Regions from separate parts of the Kitasatospora sp. NPDC007106 genome, predicted to be linked through region 2. Evidence: riboswitches for the same ligand, from Rfam matches in the RefSeq annotation. Region 2 holds a riboswitch; the other holds the start of a gene.

Region 1 (2,322 bases), on a different contig from region 2:
ACCAGCTCCACGCCGCCGGCGCGCAGGCCCGCGGCGAGCGCGGCGGCGTAGCGGTGGGTGCGGCGGGCGATGTCCGCGAGGCCGTCGGGGCCGTGGTAAACGGCGTACATCGAGGCCATCACGGCGAGCAGCACCTGGGCGGTGCAGATGTTGCTGGTGGCCTTCTCGCGGCGGATGTGCTGCTCGCGGGTCTGCAGGGCCAGGCGGTAGGCGCGGTTGCCGTCGGAGTCGACGGAGACGCCGACCAGGCGGCCGGGCAGGTTGCGGGCGAACTCGGCGCGGACGGCGAGGTAGCCGGCGTGCGGGCCGCCGAAGCCCATCGGCACGCCGAAGCGCTGCGAGGTGCCGCAGGCGATGTCGGCGCCCATCGAGCCCGGGGACTTGAGCAGGGTGAGGGCGAGCAGGTCGGCGGCGACGGCGACGACCGCGCCGAGGCCGTGGGCCTGCTCGATGACCGGGGTGAGGTCGCGGACGGCGCCGGCGGCACCCGGGTACTGGAGCAGCACGCCGAAGACGCCGCGCTCGGCGATCTCGGCCGGGATGCCCTCGGACAGGTCGGCGACGACGACCTCGACGCCGGTCGGCTCGGCGCGGGTCTCGATGACGGCGACGGTCTGCGGCAGGGTGTCGGCGTCGATCAGGAAGACGCCGCCCTTGACCTTGGTGACGCGGCGGGCCAGCGCCATTGCCTCGGCGGCGGCGGTGCCCTCGTCGAGCAGCGAGGAGCCGGAGGTGGCGAGGCCGGTGAGGTCGGAGACCAGGGTCTGGAAGTTCAGCAGCGCCTCGAGGCGGCCCTGCGAGATCTCCGGCTGGTACGGGGTGTAGGCGGTGTACCAGGCCGGGTTCTCGAGGACGTTGCGCAGGATCACCGGCGGGGTGAAGGTGCCGTAGTAGCCGAGGCCGATCATGGAGGTGGCGACCCGGTTGCGGTCGGCCAGCTCGCGCAGCTCGGCGAGGACCTGGGCCTCGCTGCGGCCGGCGGGCAGGTCCAGCGCGGTCAGGCTGCGGATGGCCTCGGGAACGGCCGCGTCGGCCAGCTCGTCCAGGGACGCGAAGCCCACCTGGGCGAGCATCTTCTCCTGGGCGGCGGCGTCGGGGCCGATGTGGCGGGTCTCGAAGGGGCTGGCCTGCTCGAGCTCGGTGAGGTTCGGCTGGGCGTTCATGGGGGTCGAGGCCTCCTGGTCACGGACCGGCGGGGGTACGCACGCCGGTCGGCCGCCGTGGGGAGCCGGAGACGTACGAACCCGTCAGGCCTCCCCCTCTGTCATCGGTACCTGAGAGCTTCGCCGTCTTGACGCCCGAGGGCATCTCGTCGGCTTGCACCGTCGGTGAGGGTGGTGCCGACGGCTCCTGTGCCGGCGGTCCTGCCCTGCTTTCCAGAGTGACCTGGCCCACGCGGTACGGGTGCCTGAGAGATTCCGGGGAGGAGTTGCTCCTTCGGCGCCCCTTCCCCAGCTCAGCGGGGTCGGGGACTCTCCCGCGCGGGCTCGGCGGTCGCCGCCCAGGGTACCAGCGGGACCGCCGGGAATGGCGGGTGCTGTGACCGGCGTCCCACCGCCGGGGGCCGGTCCGAGGGCCCCGTCTGCGGGCCCGCGGGCCGTGCCCGTCCCCCGGACGGCCGATCACCGGCCCGGACGGCCGCCCCCGGCTCGCCGGTGACCGGTCCATGGCGTTCTGTGTAGATGGCGTCTGGCCAGCTCCTCCAGCCGTCCCGACGTCCACGGAGACACAGGAGCAGTAGGCACTGGAGGACAGCGTGCAGACCGATATCGATCCGCGAGACCTGATCGGGCACAAGGCGGTCGACCGGAACGGTGAGAAGATCGGCACGGTCGACGAGGTGTATCTCGACGACGCGACCGGCGAGCCCGAGTGGGCCGCCGTCCGCACCGGGATCTTCGGCCGGGACGCCTTCGTCCCGCTGACCACCAGCGAGTTCTCGGGCGAGGAGCTCAAGGTCCCGTACGACAAGTCGTTGGTGAAGGACTCCCCGGACTTCGGCGTGGGCCAGCACCTGTCACCCGCCCAGGAGTTGCAGCTCTACCGCTACTACGGGCTGGACACCTCCAACGGCCGGCCGGGCGCGGAGGCGGGCCCGGCGCCCGCCGAGCGCCCCGGTGACACCGAGTTCGGCGCGGTCGCGCACGCGGCGCCCGAGCAGTCCGCGGCGAACGGCCGCCCGGCGGTGAACGGCCACGGCCGGACGGACCACGCCGACGGGCAGCACGGCGGCACGCGCCACGACGGGCCCCGGCAGGAGGGCTCCGGACCGGCCGGCTCCCGGCAGGACAGCTCGGAGAACACCATGCAGCTCCCGGTGGT
Region 2 (17,597 bases):
CGTGGTGCTCGACGGGGCTGCACAGGATGCGGCGGCGGGCCGGGTCGGCGTCGCGGCGGGCCCAGTAGAGGCCCTTGACGGCGAGGTTGTCCGACTCGGTGCCGCCGGCGGTGAGGACGATCTCGCTGGGTCGGGCGCCGAGGGACTCGGCGAGCGACTCCCGGGACTCCTCGACGACCCGGCGGGCGCGGCGGCCGGCCGCGTGCAGCGAGGAGGCGTTGCCGACGACGCCGAGGTGGGCGGTCATGGCGGCGACCGCCTCGGGCAGCATCGGCGTGGTGGCCGCATGATCGAGGTATGGCATGGCGGCTCCCAGTGTAGGGGCCGTCACCGGGTGCGCCGGGCGGGAGGTCCGCCGGGGTCACGATTTGGCCATTGCAGCCCGTGCAACGCGCCGTTAGCCTCCTGCCTCACTGCCGTGCGTTGAGGGGTGGACGGATGTCGCAGACGGTGGACCGGGCCCTGACGATCCTCGCCTCGCTCGGAGAGGGTCCCGCCTCGCTCGAGCAGGCGGCCGCCCGGATCGGCGTGCACAAGTCGACGGCGCTGCGGCTGCTGCGGACCCTGCAGGAGCACGGCTTCGTGCACCGCCAGCCGGACCACCGCTACCGGCTGGGCGGGCGGCTGTTCGGGCTGGCGCAGCAGGCCCTGGAGTGCATCGACATCCGGCAGGTCGCCGCGCCGTACCTGGCCTCGCTGTGCGAACGGTACGGGCACACGGTGCAGCTGGCGGTGCTGGAGGACGGCTCGGTGCTGTACCTGGACCGGGTCGAGGGCCGGTACCCGGCGGAGCCGAGCGGCGCCCCGGAGGCGGCCGGCCGGATCGGCACCCGTGTCCCGGCGGCGGCGAGCGCGGCCGGCAAGGTGCTGCTGGCCGATCTGCCGGAGGAGCAGCTGACGGCCCTTCTGGACGGCCCGGACGGCGGGCCCGCGACGGCCGCGCCCCCGACCGACGGACTGCGGGCCGACGGGCTGCGGGCGGAACTGGCGGCGGTGCGCCGGCAGGGCTGGGCGGCGGGCCAGGGCGGCTACCGGGACTCGGTGGACTGCCTGGCGGCGCCGATCGTGGGTGCCGAGGGCCGGTCCATCGCGGTGTGCACCATATCCGCCCCGCCCCGCCTCGCACCAGGCGCCGAACTGAGCCGGCTGCTGCCGGAGCTGCTCTGCACGGCGGAGGCGATCTCGCTGGCGTACGGCGGTTCGCCTACTCCTCGCTGGTGCGAGAATCGTTGCGGTGCCAAGCACGCGGTGCGCGCCAGCCGTACCTGAGCGCGAGCATCCGGATGGCGAAGGCGCTGAGCGCGGCCGCACCGGCGTTCAGCGGGGTGAGCCGGTTGCCGGCGATGAGCGCCGCGACGACGGTGGAGCCGACCAGGGCGGGCACGGCGTAGATCTCGCGGTCCCAGCGCAGCAGGGCGGGCGGTTCGAGGGCGAGCAGGTCGCGGACGACGCCGCCGCCGGCCGCGGTGAGCATGCCCAGGGCGACGGACGGGACGAAGCCGAGGCCGTAGTCGTGGGCCTTGATGGTGCCGGCGACGCAGAACAGGCCGAGTCCGGCGGCGTCCAGGGTCTGCACGGCGGTGTTGATCCGTTCGACCTGCGGGTGCAGGAAGAAGACGACGAGCCCGGCGGCGAGCGGGGTGGAGAAGTAGCCGAGGTCGGAGAAGGCCGCCACCGGCGTGGCCCCGATGACCAGGTCGCGCATGACGCCCCCGCCGAGGGCGGTCGCCTCGGCGAGGACGCAGATGCCGAAGATGTCCATGTTCTTGCGGACAGCCAGCAGGCCGCCGGACAGGGCGAAGACGAAGATGCCGACCAGGTCCAGGGCCTGCTGCAGCCCCGGGGAGAAGATTTGCGAGCTCACCGCCCCATCCTCCCCGGTCGGATTGTCCGATCTTGCACCACCCTGCCGCGAGGTACGCCCGGTCGGGGGATCGCCCCGGGCGGCACCGTTCCGGCAGACTCCGCTGCAGGGCCGAAGGCCGGGGGCGCGTGTGCCGTACGGCGCTGTCGACCGGTGCGGCTGCGGAGCCGCCCGGCCGGACGGGCGGCAGCTGGTCTGCCGCGGCTGCCTGACGCCGTACGCACTGCTGCGGCCGGGGCCGGTGCTGCGACTGGGGTTCCCGACCGGCACCGTCGAACCGGCCGCCGGCGAGCAGGCGGTGCTCGGCCGGGACCCGGTGCAGTCGCCGTACGCGTACCTCTTCCGGGACCTGCCCGTCATGTCGGCACGGCACCTGAGGGCCGGACTCCCGCCCGGCGGACCGGCCTGGGTGGAGGACCTGGGCTCCACCAACCGCACCACGCTGAACGGCCGCCGCCTCCCGCCCGGCGAACGCCGCCCCCCTCACCGACGGAGACCGCCTCCGCATCGCCCGCGACATCCCCGTCCGCATCCACCTCCCCCCTCCGGTCCTGCCGTAGGGGGCGCGGAGGACCCTGATACGTCCGAGCCGGAACAGGGGCGCGTCCCCGCTGGCAGGCACAGCCTCCCCGGCCTGCGCAGTTCTCCCCCCAGCCTTCGCCCGGGAGGTGACCCCACGCACCCCTGCGGTCTCGCCCCTCAGTGCGGCGGCAGGGTGTGGACCGCTCGGGAGAGGGGGTGGTGGGCCTCGCCGAGGTCGGCGAGCGGCTGCTGGTGGGTGGGGCAGTGCGGGGTGCGGTGGCCGCGGCAGTCGGGCAGCGGTCCTGCGGCGGGTGCGGCGGGGCCGAAGGTCGGGCAGCCGGGGGCCGGGCAGCGCCAGCGGCGGGAGAGCAGGTCGCGGCGGGGTCCGTCGCCGCGGCGGCGGTAGGGCCCGGCGGCGAGCAGCGCGCTCTCCTCCTCCTTGCGGGAGATCACCCAGTCGGGGGGCAGTTCCATCAGGCGGGGGACGACGGCGATGCCGGGTGGGGCGCCGATCGGAACGGGTTTCAGGAAGCGCCGCCGGAAGCGGCCGAGGTCGGCGGCCCGGCTGCCGAGGAGTCCGGTCTCGCGGGCCACGTCGGAGAGGTCGACGACCACGTCGGCGGCGAGCGCGTCGACGGCGGGGTGCGGCCCCGGCTGTATGGCACGGAAGGCAGCACCCCGCCGTCGGGCGGTTCGGTCCTTCGCCCGATCGGGTCAGGCGAAGGACTCCTGCGGGGCCGGGCCGCCGAGGGCGTTGCGCCGCTCGGGCATCGCCAGGGTGGTCATCCGCCGCCAGCCGAGGGCGCGTTCGTAGAGGTAGACGCCGTGGATGCCGGCCGCGAGCGCCGCCGACTTGGCGCGCGGCCAGCGGAGGATCGTCCCCATGTGCGCCATGACGGCGAGGCTGACGTCGCGGTAGGTGCGGATCTCGGCGTGCGCGGTCCGCTGAAGGGTGGTCAGGATCGCCCGGCCGTGGCCCTCGGCGGCGAGGCGCAGCAGTTCCTCGTGGCAGAAGGCGAGGTGGTTGTCCTCGTCGTTGGAGATCATGCGTACCGCGCGGCCGACCACCGGGTGGTCGCCGAAGACCTTCTTCAGCAGCTGCATCTGCTCGGCGGCGCGCTGCTCGGTGACCCGGCTGTGCGCGAGGTAGGTGATGACGTCCTGCCGGGTGAGCGGTTCGTCGCGCTTGAGCCTGGTGTGGGCGAGGCCGATGCCCTGGCGTTCCAGCATCATCGTGTAGTCGGTGTCGTCGGGGACGTCGACCGGTGCGAGGCCGCGCTTGTGGAGCAGGGCGTTGAAGATCCGGCCGTGCTTGTCCTCGTCGGCGCCGTGGCGGGCGATCTTGGGGGCGAGGACCTGGTCGGAGACCAGCTTGGAGATCCGCCCGTTCTCCCAGCCGCCCTGGTCCTCGCCCTTGGCGGCGATGCTGCAGAACAGTCGGAACGAGTCGTCGTTGTCGTGGATCTCCTGGAACAGGCTGCGTGCGGAGAGCATCTGGCCCACCTCCCCCGGTCGCCGGGCAGGCGCCGTCGTCGATCGGATCCGAACACCGTCAGTGAACGCAGCCTCCCGGGCGCCCGCAACAGCAGGCCGGGCGGCACTGGTCCGGACGAAGGACCCGCGCCGCCCGGGGCCGCTCAGCCGCGGGTTCCGGTGGCGACCAGTGCGGCGACCGGCAGGCCCCGGGCCGCGTACGGGGCGGCCAGCCGGAGGTACTCGGTGCGGATCGCGTCGATCTCCTCGGGCGGGCGGCCCTCGACCAGGGCGGCGGTGATCACTGTGCCGCCGAGGACGTGCCGCCACCAGTCGGCCGGGTCGACCCGGTGCGTCCAGCGGACCCGGTCGACCGACACCTCGGTGAAGCCGGCGCCGGCGAGCAGGGCGGCGAGGCCGTCGGGCGAGGCGTACCGGGTGAAGGGGGCGACGCCGGGGAGTCCGGCGGGCGGCGGGCCGCCGGCCGCGCGGACGGCGTCGAAGACCAGGCCCTGCGCCCGGTTGGCGGCGAGGGTGTCCCAGCAGGAGAGGGCGAGCCGGCCGCCGGGGGCGAGCACCCGGTGGAGGTCGCCCGCGGCGGCGGGCGGGTCGGGCACGTGGTTGATCACGAAGGCGCCGACCGCCGCGTCGAACCGGCCGTCCGGGTACGGGAGCCCGGGCAGGGCCGCCCGTTCGACCCGGGCGCCGGACAGCGCGGCCGCGGCGGCCTCGACCATCTCGGGGACGGCGTCGGTGGCGGTCACGTCGGCGCCGCGCCGCAGGGCGAGCGCGGCGAGCCGGCCGGTGCCGCAGCCGACCTCCAGCAGCCGGGTGCCGGGGCCCGCGCCGACGGCGTCGAGCAGAGCCGGGTGGGCCCCGGCGGTCATCGCGCCGAAGCCCTCGCCGTAGGTGGTGCTGCGGGCGGCCCAGCCGCGCCGTTCGAACGCGGCGAAGTCCGCCGCCCCTGCGCCGCTCACTGGACGCAGAACTCGTTGCCCTCGGGGTCGGCGAGGGTGACGTGCCTGGTGCCGGGCTCGTCGATCCGGGCGAGCACGGTGGCCCCCAGGGCGACCAGCCGGTCCACCTCGGCCTCACGGCGCTCGGGCCCGGCGTGCAGGTCGAGGTGGAGCCGGTTCTTGACGGTCTTGGCCTCGGGGACGGCCTGGAAGAGCAGGCGCCGGCCGTGGCCGATGCCGGTGGCCGGGTCGAAGGGGTCCTCGGGGTGCCGGACGGCGGCCATCGCCTTGAAGGCCTTGCGCCCGTCGACGACCGTCCAGGCCTCGGCGGGCAGCATGCCGCCGGTGATCAGCCGCTCCACGACGGGGCTGTTGTCCTCGACGAGGTAGCCGAGGGCCTCGCCCCAGAACGCGGCCTGGCGGTGCGGGTCCGCGCAGTCCACGACGATCTTGTAGTCGAGAGTCATGCTACCGGTTATAGTGGTTACATGGACGACGCCGCAACCGGACTCGTGCTGCACCACCCCGACGGCACCTCCCACCGCTTCGACCCCGGCGCGCTCTGCCTGGAGCTGCTGCCCACCGGCGGGCCCGGCGCCCACGCCCGCTACGAGGTGCTGCACCGGCCTGCCGACCTCGCCGAGTGGATCGCCGCCTGCCGGCTGGACACCGGCGAGGTCGCCGTCGACGAGGCCGGGGTGGCCGCCGCCCGGGAGCTGCGCGACGCGCTCTGGCGGCTCACCGAAGCCAGGGCCGAGGGCCTCCCCGGCGCCCCCGCGGACTACGCGGCGGTCAACCGGGCCGCCGCCGCTCCCCCGCCCGTCCCCCGGATCGGCCCCGACGGACGGCGCGCCGAACCCGCGCCCACCACCGCGGGCGCGGTGCTCTCCGCGGTCGCCCGGGACGCCGTCGAGCTGTTCACCGGCCCGTACGCCGACCGGATCCGCGTCTGCGGCGCCCACGACTGCCAACTGCACTTCGTCGACACCTCGCGGCCCGGCCGGCGGCGCTGGTGCTCGATGGAGCGCTGCGGCAACCGGCAGAAGGTCCGGGCGCTGCGCGCCCGGCAGTCGGGAGGAGAGGGCTGACGCCCACCGGGCTCACCGGGGACGCAGGCCGGCGGATCGGCGTCCCGCGCACCCTGCCGCACCGCCCGGGGCGCTCTGGCTGCTCGTCACCTCGGCCGGGGGCACCGCGCTCCGGCCGGGCGCGGGCGTCCACCCGCCGGGCGGCCCCGGCAGCCGGTACGAGTCGTCGGACGGCACCACCGGCGAGGTGCGCCGCCACCACCCGGGCTCGCGGCTGCGGCTGACCCGGCGTCCGCCCGGCCGCGCCGCCGACACCGTGCTGCAGGTGACCGTCTCGCCCGCACCGCACGGCGTGGCGCTCCGCTTCCACCGGGAGCGGCCGGCCGACGCGGCGGAGCGGGAGCGGCGGCGGGCGCACCGGGCCGCGGTGATCGACGCGCTGGAACGCCTCGGCCCGGGTGCCTGATTCAGGCACCCGGGCCGGGGTGGGTACTGCTTCGAACAGACTTTGCGGGTCAGCGGCCGCGCTGGGCGTGGATGCCCGGCTTGCGCGTGCCGACCGACAGGTCGTCGTTCTCCGGGAAGTGGCAGGCCACCTGGTGGCCCGGCCGCGCGGCGACGAGCGGCGGCTCCTGGGTGGCGCAGACGTCCTGCGCCTTCCAGCAGCGGGTGCGGAAGCGGCAGCCGCTCGGCGGGTTGAGCGGCGACGGCACGTCACCGGTGAGCAGGATGCGCTCGCGGCGCTCCTTGCGGCGCGGGTCCGGCGTCGGCACCGCCGACATCAGCGCGTTGGTGTACGGGTGCATCGGCACGCTGTAGAGCGAGTCGCGGTCGGCGATCTCGACGATCTTGCCGAGGTACATCACCGCGACGCGGTCCGACACGTGCCGGACGACCGAGAGGTCGTGGGCGATGATCAGGTAGGTCAGGCCCAGCTCGTTCTGCAGGTCGTCGAGGAGGTTGACCACCTGCGCCTGGATCGACACGTCGAGCGCGGAGACCGGCTCGTCCGCCACGATCATCTTCGGCTTGAGGGCCAGCGCGCGGGCGATGCCGATGCGCTGGCGCTGGCCGCCGGAGAACTCGTGCGGGTAGCGGTTGTAGTGCTCCGGGCTCAGGCCGCAGAGCTCCAACAGCTCCTGCACGGCCTTCTTGACGCCGCCCTCGGTGGCCACCTTCTGCAGCCGGAACGGCGCGCCGACGATGGTGCCGACGGTGTGCCGCGGGTTCAGCGACGAGTACGGGTCCTGGAAGATCATCTGGATGTCCCGGCGGAGCGGGCGCATCGCCGAGACGCCGAGGTGCGTGATGTCCGTGCCCTCGAACTCGATCTTCCCGCCGGTGGGCTCGTCCAGACGGGTCACCAGGCGGCCCATGGTGGACTTGCCGCAGCCGGACTCGCCGACCACGCCGAGGGTCTCGCCGGGCCGGACCTCGAAGTCGAGGCCGTCCACGGCGCGCACGGCGCCGGCCTGGCGGCGCAGCAGCCCCTTGGTGATCGGGAAGTGCTTGGTCAGCCCGGTCACCTTGAGCAGGGGCTGACGGTCGGAGGCGGGCGCGGGTGCGGGGATCGCCGCCGTCTTCGAATCCGTCATCGGTTGTCTCCTGAGTGTGTTGCTGGCGGCCGGGTCACAGCCGGGGCGCGATCTCGTCGGCGAAGATCCGGTGCCGTTCGGCGATCGGCAGGTGGCAGGCCGCGAGGTGCCGGGGGGCGGCCTCGGCCAGCACGGGCACCTCGGAGGTGGACCGGCCGCCGGTCAGCTCGGCGTACGGGCAGCGCGGGTGGAAGGCGCAGCCGGACGGCACGTTGATCAGGCTCGGCGGGGTGCCCTTGACCGGGATCAGCCGGTCCTGGAGCTCCCGGTCGAGCCGGGGCATCGAGCCGAGCAGGCCCCAGGTGTAGGGGTGCTCGGGCGCCTCGAAGAGGGACGCGGCCGGGCCGCGCTCCACGGACTTGCCGCCGTACATCACCAGGATGTCGTCGGCCAGTTCGGCCACCACGCCGAGGTCGTGCGTGATGATGATGACGGCCGAGCCGAACTCCTTCTGCAGGTCCCGGATGAGGTCCAGGATCTGCGCCTGGACGGTGACGTCCAGGGCGGTGGTGGGCTCGTCCGCGATCAGCAGCGACGGGTCGTTGACCAGGGCCATCGCGATCATGGCGCGCTGGCGCATGCCGCCGGAGAACTCGTGCGGGTAGGCGTCCACCCGCTTGTCCGGCTGCGGGATGCCGACCCGGTCGAGCATCTCGATCGCGCGGGTGCGCGCCTGCTTCTTGGTGGCGCCCGGGTGGTGGGCCCGGTAGCCCTCGACGATCTGCGCGCCGACCGTGTAGTACGGGTGCATCGCGGTCAGCGGGTCCTGGAAGATCATCGCCATCTTCTGGCCGCGGAGCTTGCGGACCCGCTCGGGGTCGGCGGCGACGAGCTCCTCGCCGTCCAGCCAGACCTCGCCGGTGATCCGCGGGGCGCCGCGCTTGGTGCCGGTGCGGTGCAGGCCCATGATCGACAGCGAGGTGACGGACTTCCCGGAGCCGGACTCGCCGACGATGCCGAGCGTCTTGCCCTTCTCCAGGTCGAAGGTGAGGCCGTCGACCGACTTGACCAGTCCGTCCTCGGTGGGGAAGTGCACCCGCAGGTCGCGCACCGAGAGGAAGGCGGAGGGCTTGGTGGTGTTCAGGGTCTTGCTCATGCCAGCCTCACCCGAGGATCGACAACGGCGTACAGCACGTCAACCAGCAGGTTGGCGATGATGATGAAGAAGCCGGCGAAGAGCGTGACACCCATGATCACCGGGAGGTCGCTGGAGCTGACCGCGGAGACCGCCTCGTAACCCAGACCACGGAAGTTGAAGGTCGACTCGGTGAGCACCGCGCCGCCGATCAGGGCGCCCAGGTCCATGCCGAAGACGGTGAGGATCGGGGTGAGGGTGGAGCGCATGGCGTGCTTGCCGATGACCGTCCGCTCGCCGAGGCCCTTGGCCCGGGCGGTGCGGATGTAGTCCTCGCCGAGCACCTCGAGCAGGGTGGCGCGGGTGAGGCGGGCGTAGGTCGCGGCGTAGAGGAACGCCAGGGTGACCCACGGCAGCACCAGGTTCTGGAACCACGCGACCGGGTCGTCGCCCAGGTTCACGTAGTCGTGCGGGAACCAGCCGAGCTGGTAGACGAAGATCGCGCTGGCGAGCATGCCGGTGAAGTAGATCGGCAGCGAGACGCCGGCCAGGGCGGTCGTCATGGTGAAGCGGTCCAGCAGGGTGCGGCGGCGCAGCGCGGAGACGACGCCGGTCGCGGTGCCGAACACGAGCCACAGGGTGGCCGCGCCGGCGGCGAGCGAGGCGGTGACGCCCAGTCGGTCCAGCAGGACGGGCCACACCTCCTGCTCGGTCTTGAAGGAGTAACCGAAGCACGGCGCGGAGCAGTGGGTGATGTCCACGCCGGTGCTGTAGTCGCGCCCGACGAACAGGCCCTTCAGGAACAGGAAGTACTGCTCGACGATGGACTTGTCGAGGCCCATCTTGTGTCGGATACCCTCGACGGCCACCTTGTCGGCGATCTTGCCGACGTAGAGCAGCGCGGGGTCGGTCCCGGTCAGTTTCGGCACCATGAAGAAGATGCCGAAGGTGACCGCGGAGACCACCAGCAGCATGGCGACGACATTGACGAGCCGTCGGATGAGATATACGAGCACTGCGGTCGGCCCCGCCCCGGGCCGGCCGCGTCCCTGTGGGGACGCCGGCCGACCCGGGCGGAGCCTTCACCTGCCCTTCGGACTAGCTGTGCGAACTACGATTGCGGGCGGGGCAGGTCACTTGCCGTCGGAGACGCCCAGGGCCTGGAAGTCGACCTCGCCGAACGCGTCGGTGATGAAGACGTTGGTCAGGCGCGGGTTGCGGTAGTTGAGCGCCTTGTCGGCCACGATGGGCAGCCACACCGCGGTGTCGACGACCTTGTGGTTGATCTGCTTGTAGAGGTCGGCAGCCTTGGCCGGGTCCGTCTGGGCGGCGGCGTCGTCGAAGAGCTTGTCGATCGCCGGGTCAGAGGTCTCGGGGTAGTTGCTGTTGCCGTTCTTGGTGATGAAGCGGCTGTCCATCAGGGGCTGCATGTAGCCGGCGCCGTTCGGGTAGTCGGCACCCCAGCCGGCGACGATCAGGCCGTAGCCCTTCTGGTGGACGACGTCCGGCGCACCGGCGACGGAGGCGAGCAGCTTGCCGTCGTACTGGTCGACGTTCACCGTCACGTTGATGGCCTTGAGGGCGGTCTGCAGCGCGACGGCCGAGTTGACCTCCTTGGCCTTGTTGCCGCGGACGGCGATCGTGGTGGTGAAGCCGTCGGCCTTGCCGCACTCCTTGAGCTCGGCCTTGGCCTTCTCCAGGTCCGCCTTGCCGTCGGTCAGGCCGAACGGGTCGTACTCGTCCGAGCCGAGGATGTTCGGGGGCAGCATGTTGCCGTAGGTGGAACCGGCGACCGAACCGCCGCGGGCGGTCTGCAGCGCGGTGGGGTCGGCCGCGTACAGCACGGCCTTGCGGCAGTGGATGTTGTCGAAGGGGGCGACCTTCTGGTTCAGCGCGATGAAGCGGATGAAGCCGTTGTACGGGTCGTCCGTGTTGGCCTTCAGCTTCTCGTCCTGCAGGACCTTGACCTGGGCGGCCTGGGAGAGACCGGTCTGGCCGAAGTCGATGTCGACGGAGCCGGCCAGCAGGCGGGCGTCCATGTCGTCGGCGTTCGAGGTGACGGTCAGCTTGACGGTGTCCGGCAGCGCCTTGCGGAACGGGTCGGAGGCCGGGTCCCAGTTCTCGTTGCGGACCAGCTCGTAGCCCTTGCCCGGCTCGACCTTGGCGAACTTGTAGGGGCCGGAGGAGACCGGCTTGTCGCCGTACTTCGCGCCGGTGTCCAGCTTCTGCGGGACGGGGGCGGCGGAGCCCATCGCGAGCAGGTACGGGAAGGACGAGTCCGCCTTCGCCAGCTTGAAGACGATGGTGGTGTCGGTCGGGGTCTCGACCGACTTCAGACCCAGCTTGTTGGGGTCGGTGTCGGTGTAGGGGCCCTTGTAGTTCTGGCCCTGGTCCAGGGACTGGATCAGGTAGGTCGGGCCGCCGGAGACGACGTCCTGCGCGAAGATGCGCTCGATGCCGTACTTGATGTCCTTCGAGGTGATCGGCGAGCCGTCCTCGAACTTCAGACCCTGCTTCAGGTGGAAGGTGTAGGTCTTGCCGTCGGAGGACACGGCCGGCTGGTTCGCCGCCAGGTCCGGGACGAGCTTGAGGCCTTCCTTGCCCGGCTTGGCGTCGTAGGCCAGGAGGGTGCGGGCGTAGTAGCGCTCGAAGTTCCACACCGAGGCGTAGTAGGCACGGCCCGGGTCGAGCGAGTCGACGTCGGTGCTCGTCCAGAGGTTGAGCGTGCCGCCCTTCTTGTCGGAGGGGTTCAGCACCTTGTCAACCGCGGCGTTGAAGCCGGCCGAGCCCTTGCTCGCGCTGTCGCTCGTGCCACCGCCCTTGGTGCCGCCGCAGGCCGCGGTGGTCAGGGCGAGCGCAGCCACGAGGGAAGCTGCGGCAAGTGTCCTGTTGCGCTTCATGGGTACGGAGTCCTCCTGGTGATGTGCGGGCACGAACGGTCCGCCGGGGGTGGGCAGGCTGAGAGGGACCTGCCTGGTATGTGGGGGGAGAGGGAGGGCTAGTTGCCCTTGGGGTCGAGCGCGTCCCGGAGGCCGTCGCCGAAGAGGTTGAACGCGAGCACCGTGACGAAGATCGCGAGACCGGGGACGACCATGTAGGTCGGGTCGGCCTGGTAGATCCGGGTCGCCTCGGAGAGCATCTGTCCCCAGGAGGGCGTCGGCGGCTTGACGCCGGCACCCAGGAAGCTGAGCGCCGCCTCGCTGAGGATGTTGGTGGGGATGATCAGCGTCGTGTAGACGAGGATCGGGGCGACCAGGTTCGGCAGCAGCTCGCGGAAGAGGATGTGGATGCTGCCGGCGCCGAGGCTGCGGGCGGCGTCCACGAACTCCCGCTCGCGCAGCGACAGTGCCTGGCCGCGGACGATGCGGCCGATGTACGGCCAGCCGAAGAAGCCGATGACCAGGACCAGGATGCCCATGCGCAGGGCGGTGCCGCCGAGGCCGAGCAGCGAGTTCGGCATGACCGAGACGAGCGCGATGGAGAACAGCAGCTGCGGGAAGGCCAGCAGCACGTCCATCACCCGGCTGATCGCCGCGTCGACCCAGCCGCCGAAGTAGCCGGCCGCGGCGCCGAGCACGACGCCGATCAGGACGGAGACGCCGGCCGCGAGGAAGGCCACGGTGAGCGAGATCTGGGCGCCGTAGAGGATCCGGCTGAAGACGTCGCGGCCGAACGTCGGGTCGACGCCGAGCAGGAAGTCGCCGCTCATGCCGCCGAACGCGCCCCTGGGGAGGCCGAGGTCCGGGTTGATCTGGTCCGGGTGGGGCTCGTCGACCGGGTGGCCGAACAGCGCCGTCAGCACCGGCGCGAAGATCGCGGCGAGGATCAGCAGGAGCACCACGGTGCCGCCCGCGAGGGCGACCTTGTCACGCTTCAGCCGGTCCCAGGCGATCCGGCCCGGAGAGCGGCCCTGGATGCGCTTGGCCGGGGCGGCAGTTGCGGCCTCGGGCCGGGCAGAGCCGGTGGTCTCGGTGGGTGTGGTCATGAGTCAGTTCGTTCCCCTCGCCGACGGTGGCCGGCCCACGGCCCGGTCCGGCGGGGCGACCCGGGCCCGATCAGGGCCCGGACCCCGGTGCGGTCCGGAGTTCGCGACAGGTGCGGTGCAGAGCGGTGCGGTGGTTCCGTACGCCGGTGCGGCGGTGCAGAGTTCGTTTTCGGGGTGCCGGAGCCTGCCGTCCGGGCACGGGGCCGGGGCGGCGGATCACGGCGTTTGCGGGGGTACTGCGGGTCCTGCGTGGTGCCGGAGTGCGCGGCATGCACATCGCGCGGTTCGGCGTCGCCAGGGCGCGATCACCTTTGTGGGGATCGGCTCGCGCACTGGCCGTGGGCAGCACTCTCTGTCATCGGGGAGAGGTTCCGCCAGAGGGGGCAACCGAAGGATGCCTAACTGTGATCTGTCGGCATGCAGCCCGTTGTGACCGCGAATACACCTCTTCACACGGCTGAAACAAGCCTGTCAAGACGGGTACTGACGGAAGCCCGCCAACGGCGGGAAACCGCCACCACCTGGGCATGACCCGCCACTGGCGGACGGTCGCCACAAGGGCGGGTAAAGGGGAGGGAAAGGCGAAGGATCAGCGGCCGGGGTAGCCCGGCCACGGCTGCTGGGGCCACGGCTGCGGACCCGGCGCCGATTGCGGAGAGTAACCGTAGGGCGGGTAGGGGGCCGCGCCCTGCGGGTGCCCGAACTGGGTGTCGCGGTCGAAGAACGGGCGGGCGTTCGCCCGCATCCACATCGCGACCGGGTCGAACTCGTCCGCCATCGCGACCGTCGACACCGCCAGCCCCTCCGGGGCGAGCTGCGCGGCCCGCTGCACCAGGGCGCGGGCGGCCTCCACCGACGGCGGAGAGTTGTCGTACAGGTCCAGGCCGACGGCCAGGTACGCCTCGCCCAGAGCGGGCTGCACCCACGCCTGGCGCAGCGAGCGCAGCGGACGGGTCTGCACGGCCTGCTGCTCCAGCAGACCGTAGAACTGCGGCGCGTTCAGCCGCGGCTCGGAGATCCGCAGCGGACCGGCCGGCAGCCGGTCCAGGCCGATCGCGACGCGTCTCAGGTCGGCCCAGGGGACGCCGACGCCGCCGCCCGGGGCGTGCGGGTTCAGCCACAGGCCCCAGCGGGTGCGGAAGAGCGCGGCGGCGATCTCCTGGCCGGAGATCACCTCGTGGGCGCGGGCCCAGCCGCTGGCGGCGAGCTGCTCGGCCGAGGTGACGGCGGGGGCGTAGCCGTGCCCGCCGATGTCCATGTTCCCGTACTGGGCGTCCGGGCTGCCGGGCGTGCCGTGCCAGAGCAGCATCCAGACCTGCCCCTGGGCGAGCGCCCGCAGCAGGTTCTCGTACGCGTCGTAGCGTTCCGGGACGACCGCGCCGAGGGCGCGCTCGATGGCGCCCGGGTCACCGCCGGGCGGTGCCACGGGTGCCTGGCCCCACGGGCCCGGCCCGCCGCCTGCCGCTGCCGCGCTCATGCGCCCGCCTCGCTCCGCTCGCTCACGTCGCCGTGCCCCGTCTTGTTCCGTCTTCCGCCGCTCGTGCCCACTGCCGGGCAGCACCCTATTGCGCGCGGCCGACAGGCGTCATGCCGCATACCCCCTCGTGATACCCCCGGGCGGCGCCGGTGTCCCGCCGGCAGGCGCCCGGGCCGGCCGGACCGGCGGTCACGCCCGGACGTAGAAGGGCGCCACGCAGGTCAGCAGCCACTCGACGACGGGGTCGTCGGCCATGTCCAGCAGCACCAGGTGGACGCCCCACGGCGGCGGCGCGGTTCCGAGCGCGCGGCCGAGCGCCTCGTTGACCTGCACCGGATCGGCCGGACCGGCCGGGTCGAGCTGGATCCCGACGTACAGCTGCGGGGCGTCCGCCTCCACCCGGGCGAGCGCCCGACGGGCCGTCAGCACGCCGGGCAGCCGGGACAGTTCGGAGGTGGCCGCGGCGAGGAAGGCGTACGGCTCCTGGTGCGGCTCGGGCTCGCGCAGCGCCACCGAGGCGCCCTCGACGGCCTCGCCGGCGGTGCGGCCGCCCTGCGGTCCGCGGCGCAGCTCGCCGACGCCCTCCGGCGGCACCGGGATGCCCACCGGCGCCTCCGGGTTGACGGCGATGCCGATGCCGAGCGGCAGCCCGCGGGCGAACTCCCACACCGGTGCGATCGCGAACGCCATGCCCGGGGCGTGCTGCAGGAACTGCTCCTGCGAGGAGAACACCGGCACGTAGGGGGTACCGGCGAGTTCGATGGTCGGCAGGTCCAGCGAGGTGCCCTGCGGGTCGGCGCCGGCCGGCAGCGGGATCCACACCTGGCTGCGGGCGAGCACCTCGATCACCCGGGGCGTGGCGCCGGGGTCGCCGAGCGCGGCGGTGAGCACCTGCTCCAGTTCGTTGGACGGCCAGGTGCCGCCCTCCGGCGCCGTGCCGGGTGCGGCCCACGCCTGTGCCTCGCCCGCCGGATACCCCATGTACGGCCCCTTCGCTCGTCCCCTGCACAGAGCCTAGCGGGCCGCCCCCTCTCCCATCAGGCCCGGCGGCATGCCATGATGAGCGCGCTCGACCCTCCAAGTTCATACTGGCCGCTCGAACCCGCGCGGGAGAGTCCGGAACGCCCCCAGGGGCGAGGCCGGCGCCGAAGGAGCAAGTCCTCCCCGGAATCTCTCAGGCACCCATACCGCACGGGCGAGGCACATCTGGAAAGTGGACACGGCCGCGCCGTGCGCCCACCCACGGTGCAAGCCGCCATCCTTGAGGTGGCGGTGAAGCTCTCAGGTTGTTGACGACAGACGGGGAGACTCCATCCGCCGTCCTGCCCGTTTCCGGGCGGGAGGGTCGCCCGTGTGCCCGCAGAGCAGCCAAGGAGTCCTGCCGTCATGTCCCTCCGCCTCACCGCGCTCGACGCGCTGCACCGTTCGCTCGGTGCCACCATGACCGACTTCGCCGGCTGGGACATGCCGCTGCGCTACGGCAGCGAGCGCGAGGAGCACCTCGCCGTCCGCACGAAGGCCGGTCTGTTCGACCTCTCGCACATGGGCGAGATCACCGTCTCCGGCCCGCAGGCCGGCGAGATGCTGGACCACGCGCTGGTCGGCTTCATCTCGGCGCTGGGCGTGCTGCGCGCCCGCTACACCATGATCTGCCGCGAGGACGGCGGCATCCTCGACGACCTGATCGTCTACCGCACCGCGGAGGACGAGTACATGGTGGTCGCGAACGCCTCCAACGCCCAGGTGGTGCTGGACGCGCTGACCGAGCGCGCCGAGGGCTTCGACGCCGTCGTCCGCGACGACCGCGACGCCTACGCGCTGATCGCCGTCCAGGGCCCGGAGGCGAACGACATCCTCGCCTCGCTGACCGACGCCGACCTGCCCGGCCTGAAGTACTACGCGCTGCTGCCCGCGACCGTCGCCGGCAAGCAGGTCTGGCTCGCCCGTACGGGCTACACCGGCGAGGACGGTTTCGAGGTCTTCTGCGCCCCGGCCGACGCCGAGCACCTGTGGTCGGCGCTGACCGCGGCCGGTGCCGACAAGGGCCTGGTGCCGTGCGGCCTGTCCTGCCGCGACACGCTGCGCCTGGAGGCGGGCATGCCGCTGTACGGCCACGAGCTGTCCACCGACCTGACCCCGTTCGACGCCGGCCTCGGCCGCGTGGTGCGCTTCGACAAGACCACCAACGAGGGCGCCTTCGTCGGGCGCAAGGCCCTGGAGCAGGCGGCCGTCGAGGCCGAGTCCGCGCCGCCGCGCAAGCTGGTCGGCCTGGTCTCCGAGGGCAAGCGGGTGCCGCGCGCCGAGTACGCGGTGGTCGACGCCGACGGCAACCCGATCGGCCGGATCACCTCGGGCGCGCCCTCCCCCACCCTCGGCAAGCCGATCGCCATCGCCTACGTGGACGCGGCGCACGCCGCGCCCGGCACCGCCGTCGCGGTCGACGTGCGCGGCAAGGCCGAGCCGGTCGAGGTCGTGGCGCTGCCGTTCTACAAGCGCGCCCGCTGAGCGCCCCCGCCGCTCCCAGCACCGCCCTGAACCGTCCTGAACCGTCCTGCCCGGGGCGGTCCGCTCAGCGGACGGCCACGCCCCTCCCTCTTGCGATCCTGGAGAATGACGCCATGAGCAACCCCACGCACCTGCAGTACACCAAGGAGCACGAGTGGCTGACCGCCGCCGTGGACGGGGTGTCGACGATCGGCATCACCGCGCACGCGGCCGACGCCCTCGGCGACATCGTCTACGTCCAGCTCCCGGAGGTCGGTGACAGCGTCACCGCCGGTGAGACCTGTGGCGAGCTCGAGTCCACCAAGTCGGTCAGCGACCTGTTCTCGCCCGTCACCGGCGAGGTCGTGGAGGTCAACCAGGCCGTCCTCGACGACAACGCCCTGGTGAACAGCTCCCCGTTCGAGGATGGCTGGCTGTTCAAGGTCCGCGTCGAGGCGACCGACGAGCTGCTCGACGCCGAGGCGTACACCGCGTTCATCGGCGGCTGACCGCCCGCCCAACGGGGCGGCCGCAGTGCGGCGGCCGCCCCGCTCCAGCCCTTCGCTCCACGGGGAGACCCCACCTCATGACGGTTCTGAACCAGTCCCTGCACGCGCTCGACCCGGAGATCGCGGCCGCGGTCGACGCCGAGCTGCACCGCCAGCAGACCACCCTCGAAATGATCGCCTCCGAGAACTTCGCCCCGGTGGCGGTCATGGAGGCCCAGGGTTCGGTCCTGACCAACAAGTACGCCGAGGGCTACCCCGGCAAGCGCTACTACGGCGGCTGCGAGCACGTCGACGTCGCCGAGCAGATCGCCATCGACCGGGTGAAGGCGCTGTTCGGGGCGGAGCACGCCAACGTCCAGCCGCACTCCGGTGCGCAGGCGAACGCCGCCGCGATGTTCGCGCTGATCCAGCCGGGCGACACCATCCTGGGCCTGAGCCTGGCGCACGGCGGCCACCTCACCCACGGCATGAAGATCAACTTCTCCGGCAAGCTCTACAACGTGGCCGCGTACCACGTCGACGAGAAGACCGGCCAGGTGGACATGGCCGAGGTCGAGCGCCTCGCCAAGGAGCACCAGCCCAAGCTGATCATCGCCGGCTGGTCCGCCTACCCGCGCCAGCTGGACTTC

The links. Region 2 has a riboswitch for glycine ahead of gcvT (glycine cleavage system aminomethyltransferase GcvT). Riboswitches for the same ligand answer to the same signal wherever they lie in the genome.
Region 1: it holds a riboswitch for glycine, as region 2 does, so the genes downstream of both, ABZ641_RS33355 (glycine dehydrogenase (aminomethyl-transferring)) here and gcvT (glycine cleavage system aminomethyltransferase GcvT) in region 2, are expected to answer to the same signal.

The regions. Positions count from the first base shown of each region.
Region 1 is NZ_JBEYFP010000863.1:57-2,378, reverse strand. It holds partial or broken gene ABZ641_RS33355 (glycine dehydrogenase (aminomethyl-transferring)) at 1-1,163, opposite strand, end outside; glycine riboswitch at 1,387-1,490, opposite strand; partial or broken gene ABZ641_RS33350 (PRC-barrel domain-containing protein) at 1,757-2,098, shown strand.
Region 2 is NZ_JBEYFP010000015.1:8,089-25,685, forward strand. It holds gene ABZ641_RS03365 (cysteine desulfurase family protein) at 1-304, opposite strand, end outside; gene ABZ641_RS03370 (IclR family transcriptional regulator) at 439-1,269, shown strand; gene ABZ641_RS03375 (trimeric intracellular cation channel family protein) at 1,205-1,864, opposite strand; partial or broken gene ABZ641_RS03380 (FHA domain-containing protein) at 1,809-2,327, shown strand; gene ABZ641_RS03385 (hypothetical protein) at 2,564-3,001, opposite strand; gene ABZ641_RS03390 (ferritin-like domain-containing protein) at 3,101-3,880, opposite strand; gene ABZ641_RS03395 (class I SAM-dependent methyltransferase) at 4,024-4,836, opposite strand; gene ABZ641_RS03400 (VOC family protein) at 4,833-5,282, opposite strand; gene ABZ641_RS03405 (CGNR zinc finger domain-containing protein) at 5,304-5,903, shown strand; gene ABZ641_RS03410 (hypothetical protein) at 6,091-6,309, shown strand; gene ABZ641_RS03415 (dipeptide ABC transporter ATP-binding protein) at 6,359-7,438, opposite strand; gene ABZ641_RS03420 (ABC transporter ATP-binding protein) at 7,473-8,534, opposite strand; gene ABZ641_RS03425 (ABC transporter permease) at 8,531-9,529, opposite strand; gene ABZ641_RS03430 (ABC transporter substrate-binding protein) at 9,647-11,413, opposite strand; gene ABZ641_RS03435 (ABC transporter permease) at 11,512-12,498, opposite strand; gene ABZ641_RS03440 (enhanced serine sensitivity protein SseB C-terminal domain-containing protein) at 13,088-13,975, opposite strand; gene ABZ641_RS03445 (enhanced serine sensitivity protein SseB) at 14,165-14,956, opposite strand; glycine riboswitch at 15,073-15,175, shown strand; gene gcvT (glycine cleavage system aminomethyltransferase GcvT) at 15,362-16,480, shown strand; gene gcvH (glycine cleavage system protein GcvH) at 16,594-16,968, shown strand; gene glyA (serine hydroxymethyltransferase) at 17,046-17,597, shown strand, end outside.